Regions from separate parts of the Specibacter sp. NPDC057265 genome, predicted to be linked through region 1. Evidence: predicted binding sites of a transcription regulator. Region 1 holds the regulator's gene; each other region holds the start of a gene.

The links. The regulator HrcA, encoded in region 1, represses chaperone genes, less so after heat shock. The targets are predictions, from matches to a motif close to TTNGCACTCGNNNNNNNCGAGTGCNAA.
Region 2: a site for HrcA is predicted at 3,010-3,036, ahead of groL (chaperonin GroEL). Genes of this name have one in related genera too.
Region 3: a site for HrcA is predicted at 2,676-2,702, ahead of groES (co-chaperone GroES). Genes of this name have one in related genera too.

What each region holds. Positions count from the first base shown of each region.
Region 1 is NZ_JBHUYE010000026.1:4,978-9,772, forward strand. It holds gene ACFUCV_RS13930 (DUF3097 domain-containing protein) at 1-749, opposite strand, end outside; gene hrcA (heat-inducible transcriptional repressor HrcA) at 981-1,994, shown strand; gene dnaJ (molecular chaperone DnaJ) at 2,028-3,164, shown strand; gene ACFUCV_RS13945 (16S rRNA (uracil(1498)-N(3))-methyltransferase) at 3,168-3,941, shown strand; gene ACFUCV_RS13950 (GerMN domain-containing protein) at 3,960-4,795, opposite strand, start outside.
Region 2 is NZ_JBHUYE010000003.1:86,365-91,159, forward strand. It holds gene ACFUCV_RS03545 (threonine/serine exporter ThrE family protein) at 1-132, shown strand, start outside; gene ACFUCV_RS03550 (siderophore-interacting protein) at 167-1,006, opposite strand; gene ACFUCV_RS03555 (uracil-DNA glycosylase) at 1,086-1,832, opposite strand; gene ACFUCV_RS03560 (DUF3263 domain-containing protein) at 1,960-2,256, shown strand; gene ACFUCV_RS03565 (LytR C-terminal domain-containing protein) at 2,299-2,916, shown strand; gene groL (chaperonin GroEL) at 3,197-4,795, shown strand, end outside.
Region 3 is NZ_JBHUYE010000008.1:121,671-126,465, forward strand. It holds gene guaB (IMP dehydrogenase) at 1-246, opposite strand, end outside; gene groL (chaperonin GroEL) at 465-2,072, opposite strand; gene groES (co-chaperone GroES) at 2,212-2,508, opposite strand; gene ACFUCV_RS08295 (ATP-binding cassette domain-containing protein) at 2,821-3,711, shown strand; gene ACFUCV_RS08300 (ABC transporter permease) at 3,779-4,519, shown strand; gene ACFUCV_RS08305 (ABC transporter ATP-binding protein) at 4,524-4,795, opposite strand, start outside.

The DNA of each region.
Region 1 (4,795 bases):
ACATCCTCGGCGGTGCTGTGCGGCCAGCCAAAGGCCTGCAGAATTCCCTTTTTCCACTCCACGCCGCGCGGAATGACAGGCCAAGCCGGAATGCCCAGAACAGCCGGCCTGATGGCCTGCCAGACATCCACATAGGGGTGGCCCACCACCAGCACGTGCCCGCGCACACCGGGGGCCTGCATGAGATTGGCCACAATCCGGCTTTCCTTCGAGCCGGGCACCAGGTGGTCCACCAATATTCCCAGGCGGCGGTGGGGCCCGGGGGCGAAGGCCGCCACGGCTGCGTTGAGATCGTCAATGCCGCGCAACGGTTCAACCACTATGCCCTCCACCCGCAGATCGTCCCCCCAGACCTTCTCCACCAGTTCGGCGTCGTGCTTGCCTTCCACCCAGATGCGGCTGGCCTTTGCCACCTTGGCCCGGACATCGGCGACCTTGACCGAGCCGGAGGCGGTGCGCTGCCTAGACGGAGCCACGGCCACTGTGGGAGCCACCAGTTCCACCGGTTCGCCTTCGAGCAGAAAGCCAAAACCCAGCGGGAAGGCACGGATTTTTTCACGCCTGTCGGCCAGTTCCACAATGTGCATGCCGCCGGACTTTTCCAAACGGACCACGGCACCGACCCACCCCGTCTGGACGTCCTCCAGAACCAGGCCGGACCGGGCCTGCACCTTGCGAAGCGTCCGCGGGGCCGGGGCGCTGAGGTCCTGCGGACCCCACTGGTTGTCATGCACGTTGGGAACCTTCACTTCGCAAAAGAATGGGGCCAACGCTCGGAGCGAACGTGGCGTGGCGGCAAAGTCCATGCTAACTGCTGCTCCCGGCCACAGGGAGCCCGCGGACACGCCAGCCACGGACCAGGGACCCACCGGTGCGGCTGTGAAGGACGGCTCAAAGGTACTAGAATTGGCACTTGGTTCGGTAGAGTGCTAAATGTTGAAACTGCCAAATTCCGCAGGCGGCCGAGGGAGGTGTTGAGCATGAGTGAACCGCGCAAGCTGGAGGTTTTGCGGGCCATTGTGGAAGATTACGTGCACACCCGCGAACCCGTCGGCTCCAAGGCGCTGGTGGAGCGCCACCACCTGGGCGTGTCCAGCGCCACCATCCGCAATGACATGGCGGCGCTGGAGGAAGAAGGGCTGATCATTGCCCCGCACACCAGTTCCGGGCGCATCCCCACCGACAAGGGCTACCGGCTCTTTGTCGACCAGCTTTCCAGCGTCAAGCCGCTCTCGGCGGCTGAACGCCGTGCCATCTCGGTATTGCTGGAAGGTTCCACCAACCTCGACGACGTGCTCGAGCGCACGGTGCGGGCCCTGGCCCAGCTGACCAACCAGGTGGCGGTGGTGCAGTACCCGCGTTCGGCCACGGCCACCGTGCGGCACATAGAATTCGTCTCCCTGGCCGCCCGGCAGGTGCTGGTGGTGCTCATTTTGGCCTCCGGCAAGGTGGAGCAGACAGTCATTGACGCGGGCACCGACGTTGACGACGACGCCCTGGCCGGTCTGCGGCAGACCTTTCTGGCTGCCTTGAACGGATTGGCGGTGGCGAAGATCCCCGCGGTGGCTGCGGCCACCTTTGAAACCGTCCCCCCGGTGCTGCAGGGCCCGGCAATGCGTCTGGCGCAGGGCCTGGCTGCGCTGGCCCAGCATGCCAGGGATGACAGGATTGTCATGGCGGGCACGGCCAATCTGGCCCGCTCCAACCACGACTTTCCACTGAGCATTGGTCCGGTCCTGGACGCCTTGGAGGAGCAGGTGGTGCTGTTGCGCCTGCTTGAAGCCATGGCGCAGGACTCCCTGGGCATGGCAGTGGTCATTGGCCGGGAAAACCCGCATCATTCCCTGGCCGAGGCATCGGTGGTCGCCAGCACCTACGGCCCCGGCGAGAGCGCCAAGCTCGGCGTGGTGGGACCCACGCGGATGGACTATCCCAACACCATGTCCAGCGTGCGCGCAGTGGCACAATACTTGTCCAGAATTTTGGCCGGCTGACCAGCCGCCCATCCATGTAAAGAGAGCAGCACTTTGAACCACTACGACACCCTGGGCGTCTCGCGTGACGCCACCGCCGAGGAAATTAAGAAGTCCTACCGCAAGCTTGCCCGCAAGCTGCACCCCGACGTCAACGACGCCCCCGATGCGCAGGACCGGTTCAAGGCCGTCACACACGCCTACGAGGTGCTTTCGGACCCGCAGAAGCGCCGCGTCTACGACACCACCGGGAATGAAAACGGCAGCAGCAACGGCGGCGGCGGCGGTGGCGGAGCCGACGGCTTCGCCTTCCAGGACATCTTCGAAACCTTCTTTGGCGGTGGCGGCGGCGGTGGTGGCGGCGGCCGCGGTCCGGCCTCGCGCACCCGCCGCGGCCAGGACGCCTTGATCACGGTCCGCGTGGAACTGAAGGAGGCCGTTTTCGGCGTCAACAAGAAACTGGAGATTGACACCGCCGTCACCTGCCCCACCTGCGACGGCGGCTGCTGCCGCCCCGGCACGCACCCCACCACCTGCGACGTCTGCCACGGCAGCGGACAGATCCAGCGCCCCATGCGGTCCATTTTGGGCAATGTCATGACCTTGGCCACCTGCAACTCCTGCCAGGGCTTTGGCACCATGATCCTGGACCCCTGCAACGAGTGCATGGGTGAGGGCCGGGTGCGCAACCGCCGCAGCCTGACCATCAAGGTCCCCGCCGGCGTCAGCACCGGCACCCGCATCCAGCTCGGCGGACAGGGTGAAGCCGGCCCCGCCGGGGGTCCCGCCGGTGACCTCTACGTGGAGATGAAGGTCGCCAATGATCCCGAGTTCATGCGCGAAGGCGATGACCTGCACGCCACCCTCAGCGTGCCCATGACGGCTGCGGCGCTGGGCACCGAACTGAGCTTTGACACCTTCGACGGCGAGCAGCCCATCAGCATCAAGTCCGGCACGCAGTCCGGTGAAGTGGTCAACCTGCGCAACCTGGGCGTCACACACCTGCGCGGCGCGGGCCGCGGGGACTTGAAGGTGCACATCCATGTGGAAACCCCCACCAAGGTCGACGCCGAGCAGGAGGCACTGTTGAAGCAGCTTGCGGCCCTGCGCGGCGAAGGCTTCACCGAGGGCAGGCTGGTCTCCAGCGGCGGCGTCTTTGCCCGTCTGCGCGACAAGCTGGGCAACCTCTAAACCATGTCCAATCCGGTCTTCTACGCAGCCGCCGCGGAGCTGGGCCCGCTGGTGCCCGGGGAACGTTTTGCCCTGGCCGGCGCGGAAGGCCGGCACGCCACCACCGTGAAGCGGCTTTCCGCCGGTGAGGCGGTGGACCTTTGCGACGGCGCCGGGCTGCGTCTGGGCTGCACGGTGGCTGAAGCGGCCCCCGGGGTGCTGACGGTGCTGGTGCACCAGGTCGTGCACGAGCCGGCTCCGACGCCCACCTTGACCTTGGTGCAGGCCCTGGCCAAGGGCGACCGTGACGCGCTGGCCATTGAAATGGCCACCGAGCTGGGCATTGATGCCGTGGTGCCCTGGCAGGCGGAACGGTCCATTGTCCGTTGGAAGTTGGACAAGGCGCTCAAGGGGCAGGAGAAATGGCGGCAGGTTGTCACCGCCGCCGCGAAGCAGGCCCGCCGCGCCACCATTCCGCAGCTGGGGTCCCTGGCCGGCACGGCAGGGGTGTGTGAACTCATTGCCGACGCTGATTTGGCCTTGATCCTGCACGAGGAGGCCAAAGACCCCGTGGCGGCGGTGGCCCGCGCCTGGAGCTCCGCCCGGGAGCGGCCGGAGCGTCCGGCCAAGGTGCTCATGGTGGTGGGCCCCGAAGGTGGCATCAGCCCGGCCGAGGTGGCGGCATTTGTCGCCGCGGGGGCCCGCACGGCACTGCTGGGCCACCATGTGCTGCGTTCCTCCACTGCGGGTCCTGCCGCGGTGGTGGTGCTCAACCAGGAACTGGGCCGCTGGCCCTGACAGCCTGCCGCCGCCCCATCAGGGCTTGGTGATGTTCACGATCTTGGTGTCCAGGCCCCGACGGATGCCAGGCATGGCCGGGTCATCGATGTACACGGCCAGTTCGTAGCGGCCCGGCGGCGGCAGCAGCGTAAAGGAAAAGCCGCCGAGCTGCCCCGGTCCATTGGCCAGTGACACGGTGCCGTCGAGGTAGCTGGCCCCCACGGTGGCGCCCCCGGCCGGATCGCCGGCAACGGGCGCCAGGGACCAGGCGAGGGTGCCCGTCGTCGACACCCCCTGGCCCTCCACGGCAAGGGGCAGAGAACCCACATTGCGGCCCTCGGCAGGATCAATGATCCAGACCGGCGCCACCAGCGCCGGATCCCGCGTGAGCGGTTTGTCCAGCGGCACATGGCCAAAGGCCTTGTAGCCGGTATGGCCGTCCACCAGGATGGCCACCTGCAGGGTTGAATTGCTGTCCACCAGCCCGGCCATGGCCGCCGCCGCGGTGGCGGTGTACACCAGCTGTGCAATGGAGCGTTCGGCAATGCCCTGGTCAACCTGCTGGCCAAAGGCGTCAGCCGAGACGTCCACCGTGATCACGTTCTGGGCCGAGATGGACACGCCCAGGCGGGAGGGGGCATTCCACAAGGAGTAGTAGTCCGGATCCAGGGGTCTGGTGCCCATCATGGTCCGCAACGCGGCCACCATCGGTTCGTCGGTGGTTTTCGCGCTGAAAAACTCCCGGTAAAGGAACACGTCCTGGTCATTGCGGCCCAGCCAGTAGACCGGAAGCGTCTGCGTGGAACGGGCCGTTTCCAACGGTGCGCTGCTGACCAGGCCCGCTGGCGGCGTGGTCTGTGTGGTGGGCATCG
Region 2 (4,795 bases), on a different contig from region 1:
GCCGTGGGCATTTTCAACGCGCTCATTGTCATCCTGGCGGTGGCCGCCGGTGTGGTGCTGGGCGACAACATGGCCAGGCCCTTCACCCGCAGCGACGGCCAAAAGGACCGGCGCCGCAACCGCCGCCGCTGACTGCACCGGGCCGGCGCCGGCGGCGGTTGGGCCGCTAAAGAATTTTGCCGATGGGTTCACGCTTTTCAGCCTGGAAGGAATCCTCCGTACGGCCCCGGGCCCAATAGCCGGACAGGGAGACCTGGGCCCGGTCCAGGCCGCGCTGCTTGAACAAAAGATCGCGCAGCGCCTTCATCTGCTCGCGTTCCCCATGGACAAAAGCGCACGCCTGCCCCTGCGGCCACGGCAGCTTCGCAACAGCGTCCACCAAGTTGTTGCCGGCGTCCGGAGCCGTGCCCTTGCGCAACACCCAGGAAAGTTCGACGCCGTCGGGCTTGGCCAGCGCCTGGATGTCAGCTGCCGTGTCCACCTCGATGAAGGCGTGGCCGCGGGCGGTGGCCGGCAAGGATTCCAAGGCTGCGGCAATGGCGGGCAGGGCTGATTCGTCGCCTGCGAACAAGTGCCAGTCGGCGTCGGCCTGGGGGGTGTAGCCGCCGCCGGGCCCGGAGAAGATCATGCGGTCCCCGGCAACGGCCGACGCCGCCCACGGCCCGGCTATTCCGGCGTCGCCATGGACCACAAAATCGACTGTGAGTTCCTGCGCCGCGGCATCAAAACGGCGGACGGTGTAGGTGCGCGTCACCGGCCAATGCTCACGCGGCAGCTCCTCGCGCAGCTTGGCAAGGTCAACGGGCTCGGCGTACTCAATTCCGGGCTGCAGGAAGTGGATCTTAATGTACATGTCCGTGGCGTCTTTGGGCTCGAACTTCGCCAGTTCCGGACCCCCTGCCACAATGCGCACCATGTGCGGGCCCAGCTGCTCGGTCCGCAGCACCACAACGCTTAAATGCGGGCGCGGCTTGCGGGCGGGTGGGGCGGAGACGGTCTCGTTCACGGCAAACTCCTGTCGCCGGCTGGTGAACCGGCCTGGGGCGCTGGAAAGCGCCAAGTTAGGTTATCCTAAGGAGTCTAGTTCATGCGGGCAATTTCCAGTCAATGCCCGCGCTGCCCTGTGCCGCGAGCAGATCATTGGTGCGGCTGAAGGGGCGTGAGCCAAAGAAGCCCCGCGACGCCGACAGGGGGCTGGGATGGGCGGACTCAATGACGGCCGTGCCCGCCAAAAGCGGTGCCAGGCGCTGGGCATCCCTGCCCCACAGCACACTTACCAGCGGCTGCGCATGTGCGGCCAGGGCGGCAATCACCGCATCGGTGATTTCTTCCCACCCCCGGCGGCGGTGCGAGCCCGTTGCTCCAGGCGCCACTGTCAGCACCCTGTTGAGCAGGAGCACGCCCTGCCCGGCCCAGGCGCTGAGGTCGCCGTGGGCTGCCGGGACGATGCCCAGGTCGCTGGCCAGTTCCTTGTAAATGTTGTTCAGGCTGCGGGGGAGGGGGCGGGTGGATTTATCCACCGAAAAAGCCAAGCCCACCGAATGCCCTGGAGTGGGGTAGGGATCCTGTCCCACAATGAGCACCTTCACCGCAGCCAAGGGGGTCTGCAGGGCGCGCAACACCTGGCTGGGACGGGGCAGGAAGGAGGTGCCGGCGTCGTACTCCTGGACCAACATGGCCCCCAGGCGGCGCAAGGTGGGCTCATGGGCATGCAGCGTCTGCGCCCAGTCGGGGGCCATCAGGGCCAGGGGATCCGACTGCAGCGTGGCCAGCGCCGCCAGCTCTTCTGCAGGGGGCGCGGGGCGGTTGGCGGGGGGCGGGAAGTTGTCCATGAATCCCATTGTGGCCCATGCCCGAATGACAGCGCTGTGATTCACACTTATCATTGACAGGGCAGGCTGATTTATGGCAGAGGCACGTTCATGTTGGTGCAGGGATTTTTTCAGGGAGGGGGCAGGCGTGACTGAAGCAGCCCCCCAAGGGCAGGATCCCGGCAGCCCGGCCGCGGCGGAGTCCCTGAGTTCCCGCGATGAGCAGATGCTGGACTTGGAGCGGCAGTGGTGGAAATACGCCGGCGCCAAGGAACAAGCGATCCGGGAAAAATTTGACCTTTCAGCCGTGCACTACTATCAAGTGCTCAATGCCTTGATTGACACGGAGGCGGCGCTGGCCTACGACCCCATGCTGGTCAAGCGCCTGCGTAGACTACGTGTGTCGCGCCAACAGGCCCGGTCAGCCCGCCGACTGGGCAACTGACAGACCGGTCCCCCCAAGCACCCACAAGGACACAACTGCACTATGAGTAATTACCCGCGGGATGAATTCGACGACGTCCCGGAGAGTTCGGCACGCCATGGCGTCCACCGGGCAACCATGGAACTGCCCCAACGTTCCTTGCTTCCCATCCTGATGGTGGGAGTGGCTGCCCTGTGTGTGGGCCTGGTGGCGTTCTTTGCATTGCCCCGGCTGCTGGACACCCCGGATGCGGGGTCCTCCGCGCCCCTGCTGGCGGCCCAGAGCAGCGCCGCAGCTCCAGCAAGCACTCCGGAGGCCACCGCGGCCGAAACCACAGCCGCCCCGAGCGTGGCGCCCACCCCCTCCGCAGCACCTTCACCCACCCCGTCCCCGGAGCCCACTGCAGTGGTGGACCCGGCCGTGCCCGTTGCGATTTACAACGCCACGGGCGTCTCCGGCCTGGCTGCCCGCTATGCCGCAACCGTCACCACCAATGGTTGGACCGTCTCGGCGTCAGCCAACTGGGCAGGACAGCCGCAGGGCGGTTCGGTCATTTTCTATCAGGACGCCACCCAGACGGCCAATGCCCAGGCACTGGCGGCCTTGTTGGGGATCCCCACGGTGCTGGAAACCGCCGACCTTGGCCTGCCGCTGGCTGTGGTCCTGGGCCCGGGCGCCTGAGGGGACCTCTGAAAGGCTTGAAGGGACCGTTCGCCGCAAGCACATAGTCCGCGCCGCGCTTGCACTCTTGAGTGTCGAGTGCTAATTATTGAGTTAGCACTCTGAGGGGGCGACTGCTAATTTTTAGCCGGCTGCCGCCACCAGGGTAAAGAATTATCTCCATGGGGTGAGGCTTCGTTGCGGGCCGTAAAGAAAGCGGTCCTCACCAAGCCGTCCGTCGCGGGCACCACATGGGGTTTGTGTATCCGAAAATGACTGTCCCGAAAGGACTGAAGCCTCCATGGCCAAGCTCATTGCATTTGATGAAGAGGCACGCCGCGGTCTTGAGCGTGGATTGAACATCCTCGCCGACGCCGTCAAGGTAACCTTGGGCCCGCGCGGTCGCAACGTTGTTCTGGAAAAGAAGTGGGGTGCCCCCACCATCACCAACGATGGTGTCTCCATCGCCAAGGAAATTGAACTCGACGACCCTTACGAGAAGATCGGCGCCGAGCTGGTCAAGGAAGTCGCCAAGAAGACTGACGACATTGCCGGTGACGGCACCACCACAGCCACCGTCCTGGCACAGGCCTTGGTCAAGGAAGGCCTGCGCAACGTAGCTGCCGGTGCCGACCCGCTGTCGCTGAAGCGCGGCATCGAGAAGGCTGTTGCAGCCGTCATTGAGCAGCTGCTGGCCTCCGCCAAGGAAATCGAGACCAAGGAAGAGATTGCTGCCACGGCGTCAATCTCCGCCGGCGATCCCGAAATTGGCGCCCTCATTGCCGAGGCTTTGGACAAGGTTGGCAAGGAAGGTGTCATCACGGTCGAGGAGTCCAACACCTTCGGCCTGGAACTGGAACTCACCGAAGGCATGCGCTTCGACAAGGGTTACATTTCCGCCTACTTCGTCACCGACACCGAGCGCCAGGAAACGGTTCTTGAAGACCCGTACATCCTGATCGTCAACTCCAAGATCTCCAGCGTCAAGGATCTTGTGGCAGTGCTGGAGAAGGTCATGGCGTCGAACAAGCCGCTGCTGATCATCGCCGAAGACGTTGAAGGCGAAGCCCTTGCCACCTTGATCGTGAACAAGATCCGCGGCCTGTTCAAGTCCGTTGCAGTCAAGGCCCCCGGCTTTGGCGACCGCCGCAAGGCCCAGCTGGCCGACATTGCCATTCTCACCGGTGGCCAGGTCATCGCCGAGGAAGTGGGCCTGAAGCTGGAAAACACCACCCTTGACCTGCTGGGCAAGGCCCGCAAGGTTGTCATCACCAAGGACGAGACCACCATTGTCGATGGTGCCGGCGACGCCGAAGCCATTGCAGGACGCGTGGCCCAGATCCGTGCCGAGATTGAAAACTCCGACTCGGACTACGACCGTGAGAAGCTGCAGGAACGCCTGGCCAAGCTGGCCGGCGGCGTTGCAGTCATCAAGGCCGGTGCCGCAACCGAAGTTGAGCTCAAGGAGCGCAAGCACCGCATTGAAGATGCAGTGCGCAACGCCAAGGCAGCTGTGGAAGAGGGCATTGTCCCCGGCGGTGGCGTGGCCTTGATCCAGGCCGGCGTGAAGGCCTTTGAAGGCCTGCAGCTCACCGGTGACGAAGCCACTGGCGCGAACATTGTCAAGGTTGCCATTGATGCCCCGTTGAAGCAGATTGCCTTCAACGCAGGCATGGAGCCCGGCGTGGTCGTGGACAAGGTCCGCGGACTGCCCACCGGCCACGGCCTGAACGCTGCAACAGGCATCTACGAGGACCTGCTCGCCGCAGGCGTCAACGACCCGGTAAAGGTGACCCGCTCTGCCCTGCAGAATGCGGCCTCCATTGCCGGACTGTTCCTCACCACCGAAGCCGTTGTGGCCGACAAGCCTGAAAAGGCTGCGCCGGCTGCCGGTGGCGGC
Region 3 (4,795 bases), on a different contig from region 1:
AATGGACAGGTTGCGGTGCACCACGCCCAGTCCGCCCTGGCGGGCCATGGCAATGGCCATGCGGGACTCGGTGACGGTGTCCATGGCCGCGGACAGCAGCGGGGTCTGCACTGTGATGCGCTTGGAGACCCGCGAACTGGTGTCAGCTTCGGAAGGGATGACGTTGGTGTGCCCGGGCAGGAGCAGAACATCGTCGTAGGTCAGGCCAACAAAGGCAAAGGGATCATGAATTTCAGGCTGGGACACGAAGGCTCCTTGACGGGGAAAAACCGGTGGGGTGCGCATCCTATGGCCTGGTCCGTCATTACGAAGCTGGCCCGTGCGTTGGTATTAGTCTAAAACGAAAGCAGCCCGCACCCTATTCCAGAGGGACACATCACAGCCCGGACAGCAAAATGCCGCCGCCCCCGGCAAGGGGCGGCGGCGTTTTGCTGCCGGTCTGCAGCCGGCACCGCGGTAAAGGACTAGTGGCTGTGGGCCGCTTCGTCATCCTCTGCCGGCTTGTCAGTGACCAGCACCTCGGTGGTGAGCACCAGGGCTGCAATGGACGCTGCGTTGCGAAGGGCAGAACGGGTGACCTTCACGGGGTCAATGACGCCGTCAGAGATCAAGTTGCCGTATTCGCCGGTGGCTGCGTTGAAGCCCGAACCGGGTTCCAGCTCACCCACCTTGTGCACCACAACGTAGCCGTCGTGGCCCGCGTTCTGGGCAATCCAGCGCAGCGGCTGCGCCACGGCGTTGCGGACCAGCTCGATTGCTGTAGCCGCATCGCCCGTCAAAGCCGTCACCTTGGGGTCTTCGTCAAGGGCCTTGGCGGCCTGGACCAGTGCGGAACCGCCACCGGCCACAATGCCTTCCTCCAGGGCTGCACGTGTTGCGGACACGGCGTCCTCAATACGGTGCTTCTTTTCCTTCAGCTCAACCTCGGTGGCTGCGCCAACCTTGATCACGCCAATGCCGCCGGCCAGCTTGGCCAGACGCTCCTGCAGCTTTTCCTTGTCCCAGTCCGAATCCGTGCGTGAAAGCTCCGCACGCAGCTGGGCAACGCGGGCTGCCACGTCGTCGGCCGTGCCGGCACCGTCAACAATGGTGGTGTTGTCCTTGGTGACAGTGATGCGGCGGGCCGTACCCAGCACTTCAAGGCCAACCTGGTCCAGGGACAGGCCAATCTCCGGGGAGACAACCTGGGCGCCGGTCAGGATCGCAATGTCCTGCAGCATGGCCTTGCGGCGGTCGCCGAAGCCCGGAGCCTTGACGGCAACAACGTTCAGCGTGCCGCGCAGACGGTTGACGATCAAGGTGGAGAGCGCCTCGCCGTCAACATCCTCGGCAATGATGAACAAGGGCTTGTTGGCGGCAAGCGCCTTTTCCAGCAACGGCAGGAATTCCTGCAGGTTGGAGATTTTGCCCTGGTTGATCAGAACCAGCGCGTCTTCCATGACGGCTTCCTGGCGTTCCGCGTCGGTGACGAAGTACGGGGACAGGTAGCCCTTGTCGAACTGCATGCCCTCGGTCAGGACCAGTTCGGTGGAGGTGGTGGAGGACTCTTCAATGGTGATCACACCATCCTTGCCCACCTTGTCGAACGCCTCGGCGAGCAGGTCGCCAATTTCCTGGCTCTGCGCCGAGATGGCGGCAACTTCCGCCACCTGGCCACCGGCCACCGGGCGGGCGTTTTCCAGCAGGCGGGCAGCAACGGCCTCCACTGCAATCTGGATGCCGCGCTTGAGCTCGCCGGGGGCGGCACCGGCGGCAACGTTGCGCAGGCCCTCCTTGACCAGTGCCTGTGCCAGGACGGTGGCCGTGGTGGTGCCGTCACCGGCAACATCGTTGGTCTTCGTGGCAACTTCCTTGGCCAGCTGGGCGCCAAGGTTCTCGTAGGGGTCTTCCAGCTCCACCTCACGGGCAATGGTCACGCCGTCGTTGGTGATGGTGGGGGCGCCCCACTTCTTGTCGAGCACCACGTTGCGGCCGCGCGGGCCGAGGGTCACCTTGACGGTGTCCGCCAACTTGTTGATGCCGGCCTCGAGGGACTTGCGGGCATCATCGTTGAATATAAGCTGCTTTGCCATTCAAATTGTCCTTTCACGCAAAGGCCCCGCGCCGGATCCCAAGAATCCTGGGCAACTGTTCAGTGCCGAACCATGGCTCGGTGACAGGTGTCGGCGCGGGTGCCCTTACAGACGTGTTGTAGTGACGAAAAAGGATTCGTTACTTGACGACGATGGCGAGTACGTCGCGGGCCGAGAGGACCAGGAGCTCTTCGCCACCGGTCTTCACCTCGGTTCCACCGTACTTGGAGTAAATGACGACGTCGCCCACGGCAACATCGATCGGGACGCGGTTGCCGTTGTCATCAACACGGCCCGGTCCAACTGCCACAACTTCGCCCTCCTGGGGCTTTTCCTTGGCAGTGTCCGGGATCACCAGACCGGAGGCGGTGGTCAGCTCTGCTTCGAGCTGGCGAACAACAATACGATCCTCAAGAGGCTTAATAGAGACCGACACTCGGACCTCTCCTTCACACGTAAATTCTATGGATGGCTGGCAGTCCCCTGGGCCACGCGCGAAGGCCGCCCACCGTCGTCGCGGTGCCGGTGGTGCCTTCATGGCCCAAAGGATAAACAGTTGGCACCCTCAGGGTGGGAGTGCTAACTCCGACTCTAGGGAATGGATTAGCACTCGGTCAAGGCGAGTGCCAGATTGGCTGTGGAATGTGCCGTGGCGCCGGGGCCGGTTTCGCTGCCAGCGCAGCCGTCACATTGGCTGCCGGCTCCTTTGGACAGTGCCCGGATGGCGGCAGACTGCGACAATATGCCTATGACTACAAGCCTGGTCCATGTGCGCGATCTGAAGAAGTCCTATGGCGCCATGCTGGCCGTCGACGGCGTCAGCTTCGACATTGAAGCCGGGGAAACCTTTGCGCTCCTGGGTCCCAATGGTGCAGGCAAAAGCACCACCATTGAAATTTTGGAAGGCTACCGTGACCGCAGCGGCGGCGAGGTGAGCGTGCTGGGCAGCGACCCGGCACATGGCGGCCTGGCCTGGAAGTCCCAATTGGGCATTGTGCTGCAGTCTTCGGGTGCGAGCGACAACGTCACAGTGCTGGAACAGCTCAAACACTTTGCCGGCTACTACCCCCGGCCGCGGGACGTGGGGGCAGTCATTGAAGCCGTGGGCCTGGGGGCGAAGGCCAACACCCGCCTCAGCAAACTCTCCGGCGGGCAGCGGCGCCGGGCCGATGTGGCCCTGGGCATCATTGGCAGACCCAAGCTTTTGTTCCTGGATGAACCCACCACGGGTTTTGACCCAGAAGCCAGACGGCAGTTTTGGGATTTGGTGAACCAGCTCAAAGCCGAGGGCACCACGATTTTGCTCACCACGCATTATTTGGACGAGGCGGCCACCTTGGCGGACCGGGCAGGGATCATTGTGGGCGGCAAGCTGGTGGACATTGGGGCCATTGCGGACATTGGCGGCGCCGAGGCAAAGGTTCCCTTGGTGCGGTGGCGCCAGGACGGGGTGACGCACGTGGAACGCACCGTGGAACCGGCGGCGCTCGCCGCCCGGCTCCATGCCCAGCACGGCGGCGAAGTGGAGGCATTGGAAATCACCCGGCCCACCCTGGAGGACATCTACCTGGACATGGTGGGCAGCAGCCGGGCGGGACAAGGCACGGTTTCCGGGCCGCTGGCAGGAAGGCAGGCATGAGAACCCTGCGGTTGGGTGCCTCCCGCACCGCCTTGGAATTGAAGCTGTATTTCCGGCGGGGGACTCGGTGTTCTTCACCTTCCTGTTTCCCATCATGATGCTCTCCATCTTTGCCGTGGCCTTCAGCAACAGCGGCAATGTTGGCACCAGCCCGGATGGCAGCGGCGGAATTTCGCTGGCGGCCTTCTATGTGCCCGGGATGGTGGCGGCCGGCATGCTGCTCAGTGGTGTGCAAAACCTTGCCGTGGACATTGCCGCGGAAAAAAGCGACGGCACCCTCAAACGGCTCGGCGGCACGCCTTTGCCGGTCTTTTCCTACTTCATGGGCAAGATTGGGATGGTGTTCATCAGCGCCACCTTCCAGGTGGCGCTGCTCCTGCTGGTGGCAAAAGTGGTTTTCAATGTGGACTTTCCCACCGAAGCCGGCAAATGGGCCACCTTTGCCTGGGTGTTTGTGCTTGGCGTCATCACCAGCTGCGTGTTGGGCATTGCACTCTCCGCACTCCCCCGCACAGGCAAAAGCGCAACTGCCGTGGTGATCCCCATTGTGCTGCTGCTGCAGTTCATCTCAGGGGTCTATTTGGATTTCTCGCAACTGCCGTCATGGCTGCAGAATTTTGCCAGCATCTTCCCACTCAAATGGATGGCCCAGGGCATGCGCTCGGTGTTCCTGCCGGAGGGTTTTCAATCTCTGGAGCCAGGTGGCGCCTGGAACTTGGAACTGATGGCGGCTGTCTTGGCCGGGTGGCTGGTGGTGGGATTGATCCTGTGCCGGCTTTCGTTCCGCTGGATCCGCAAGGACAGCTAAGGGGTCAGTAGTAGACGGCCAGCGGCCCGCGGGGGCCGTCGATGACCTGCACGGGGGTGTCAAAGACCCGGCTGAGCACCTCGTCGTTCATGATTTGCGCCGGAGTGCCAAATTCCACCACCAAACCGTCCTTGACGGCGCAAATGTGGTCGGCGTAGTGCCCGGCAAAATTAATGTCGTGCAAAACTATGACCACCGTGCGGCCCAGTTCCTGGGCGGCCCTTTGCAGCATTTGCATCATTTGAGCCGAATGCTTCATGTCCAGGTTGTTGAGCG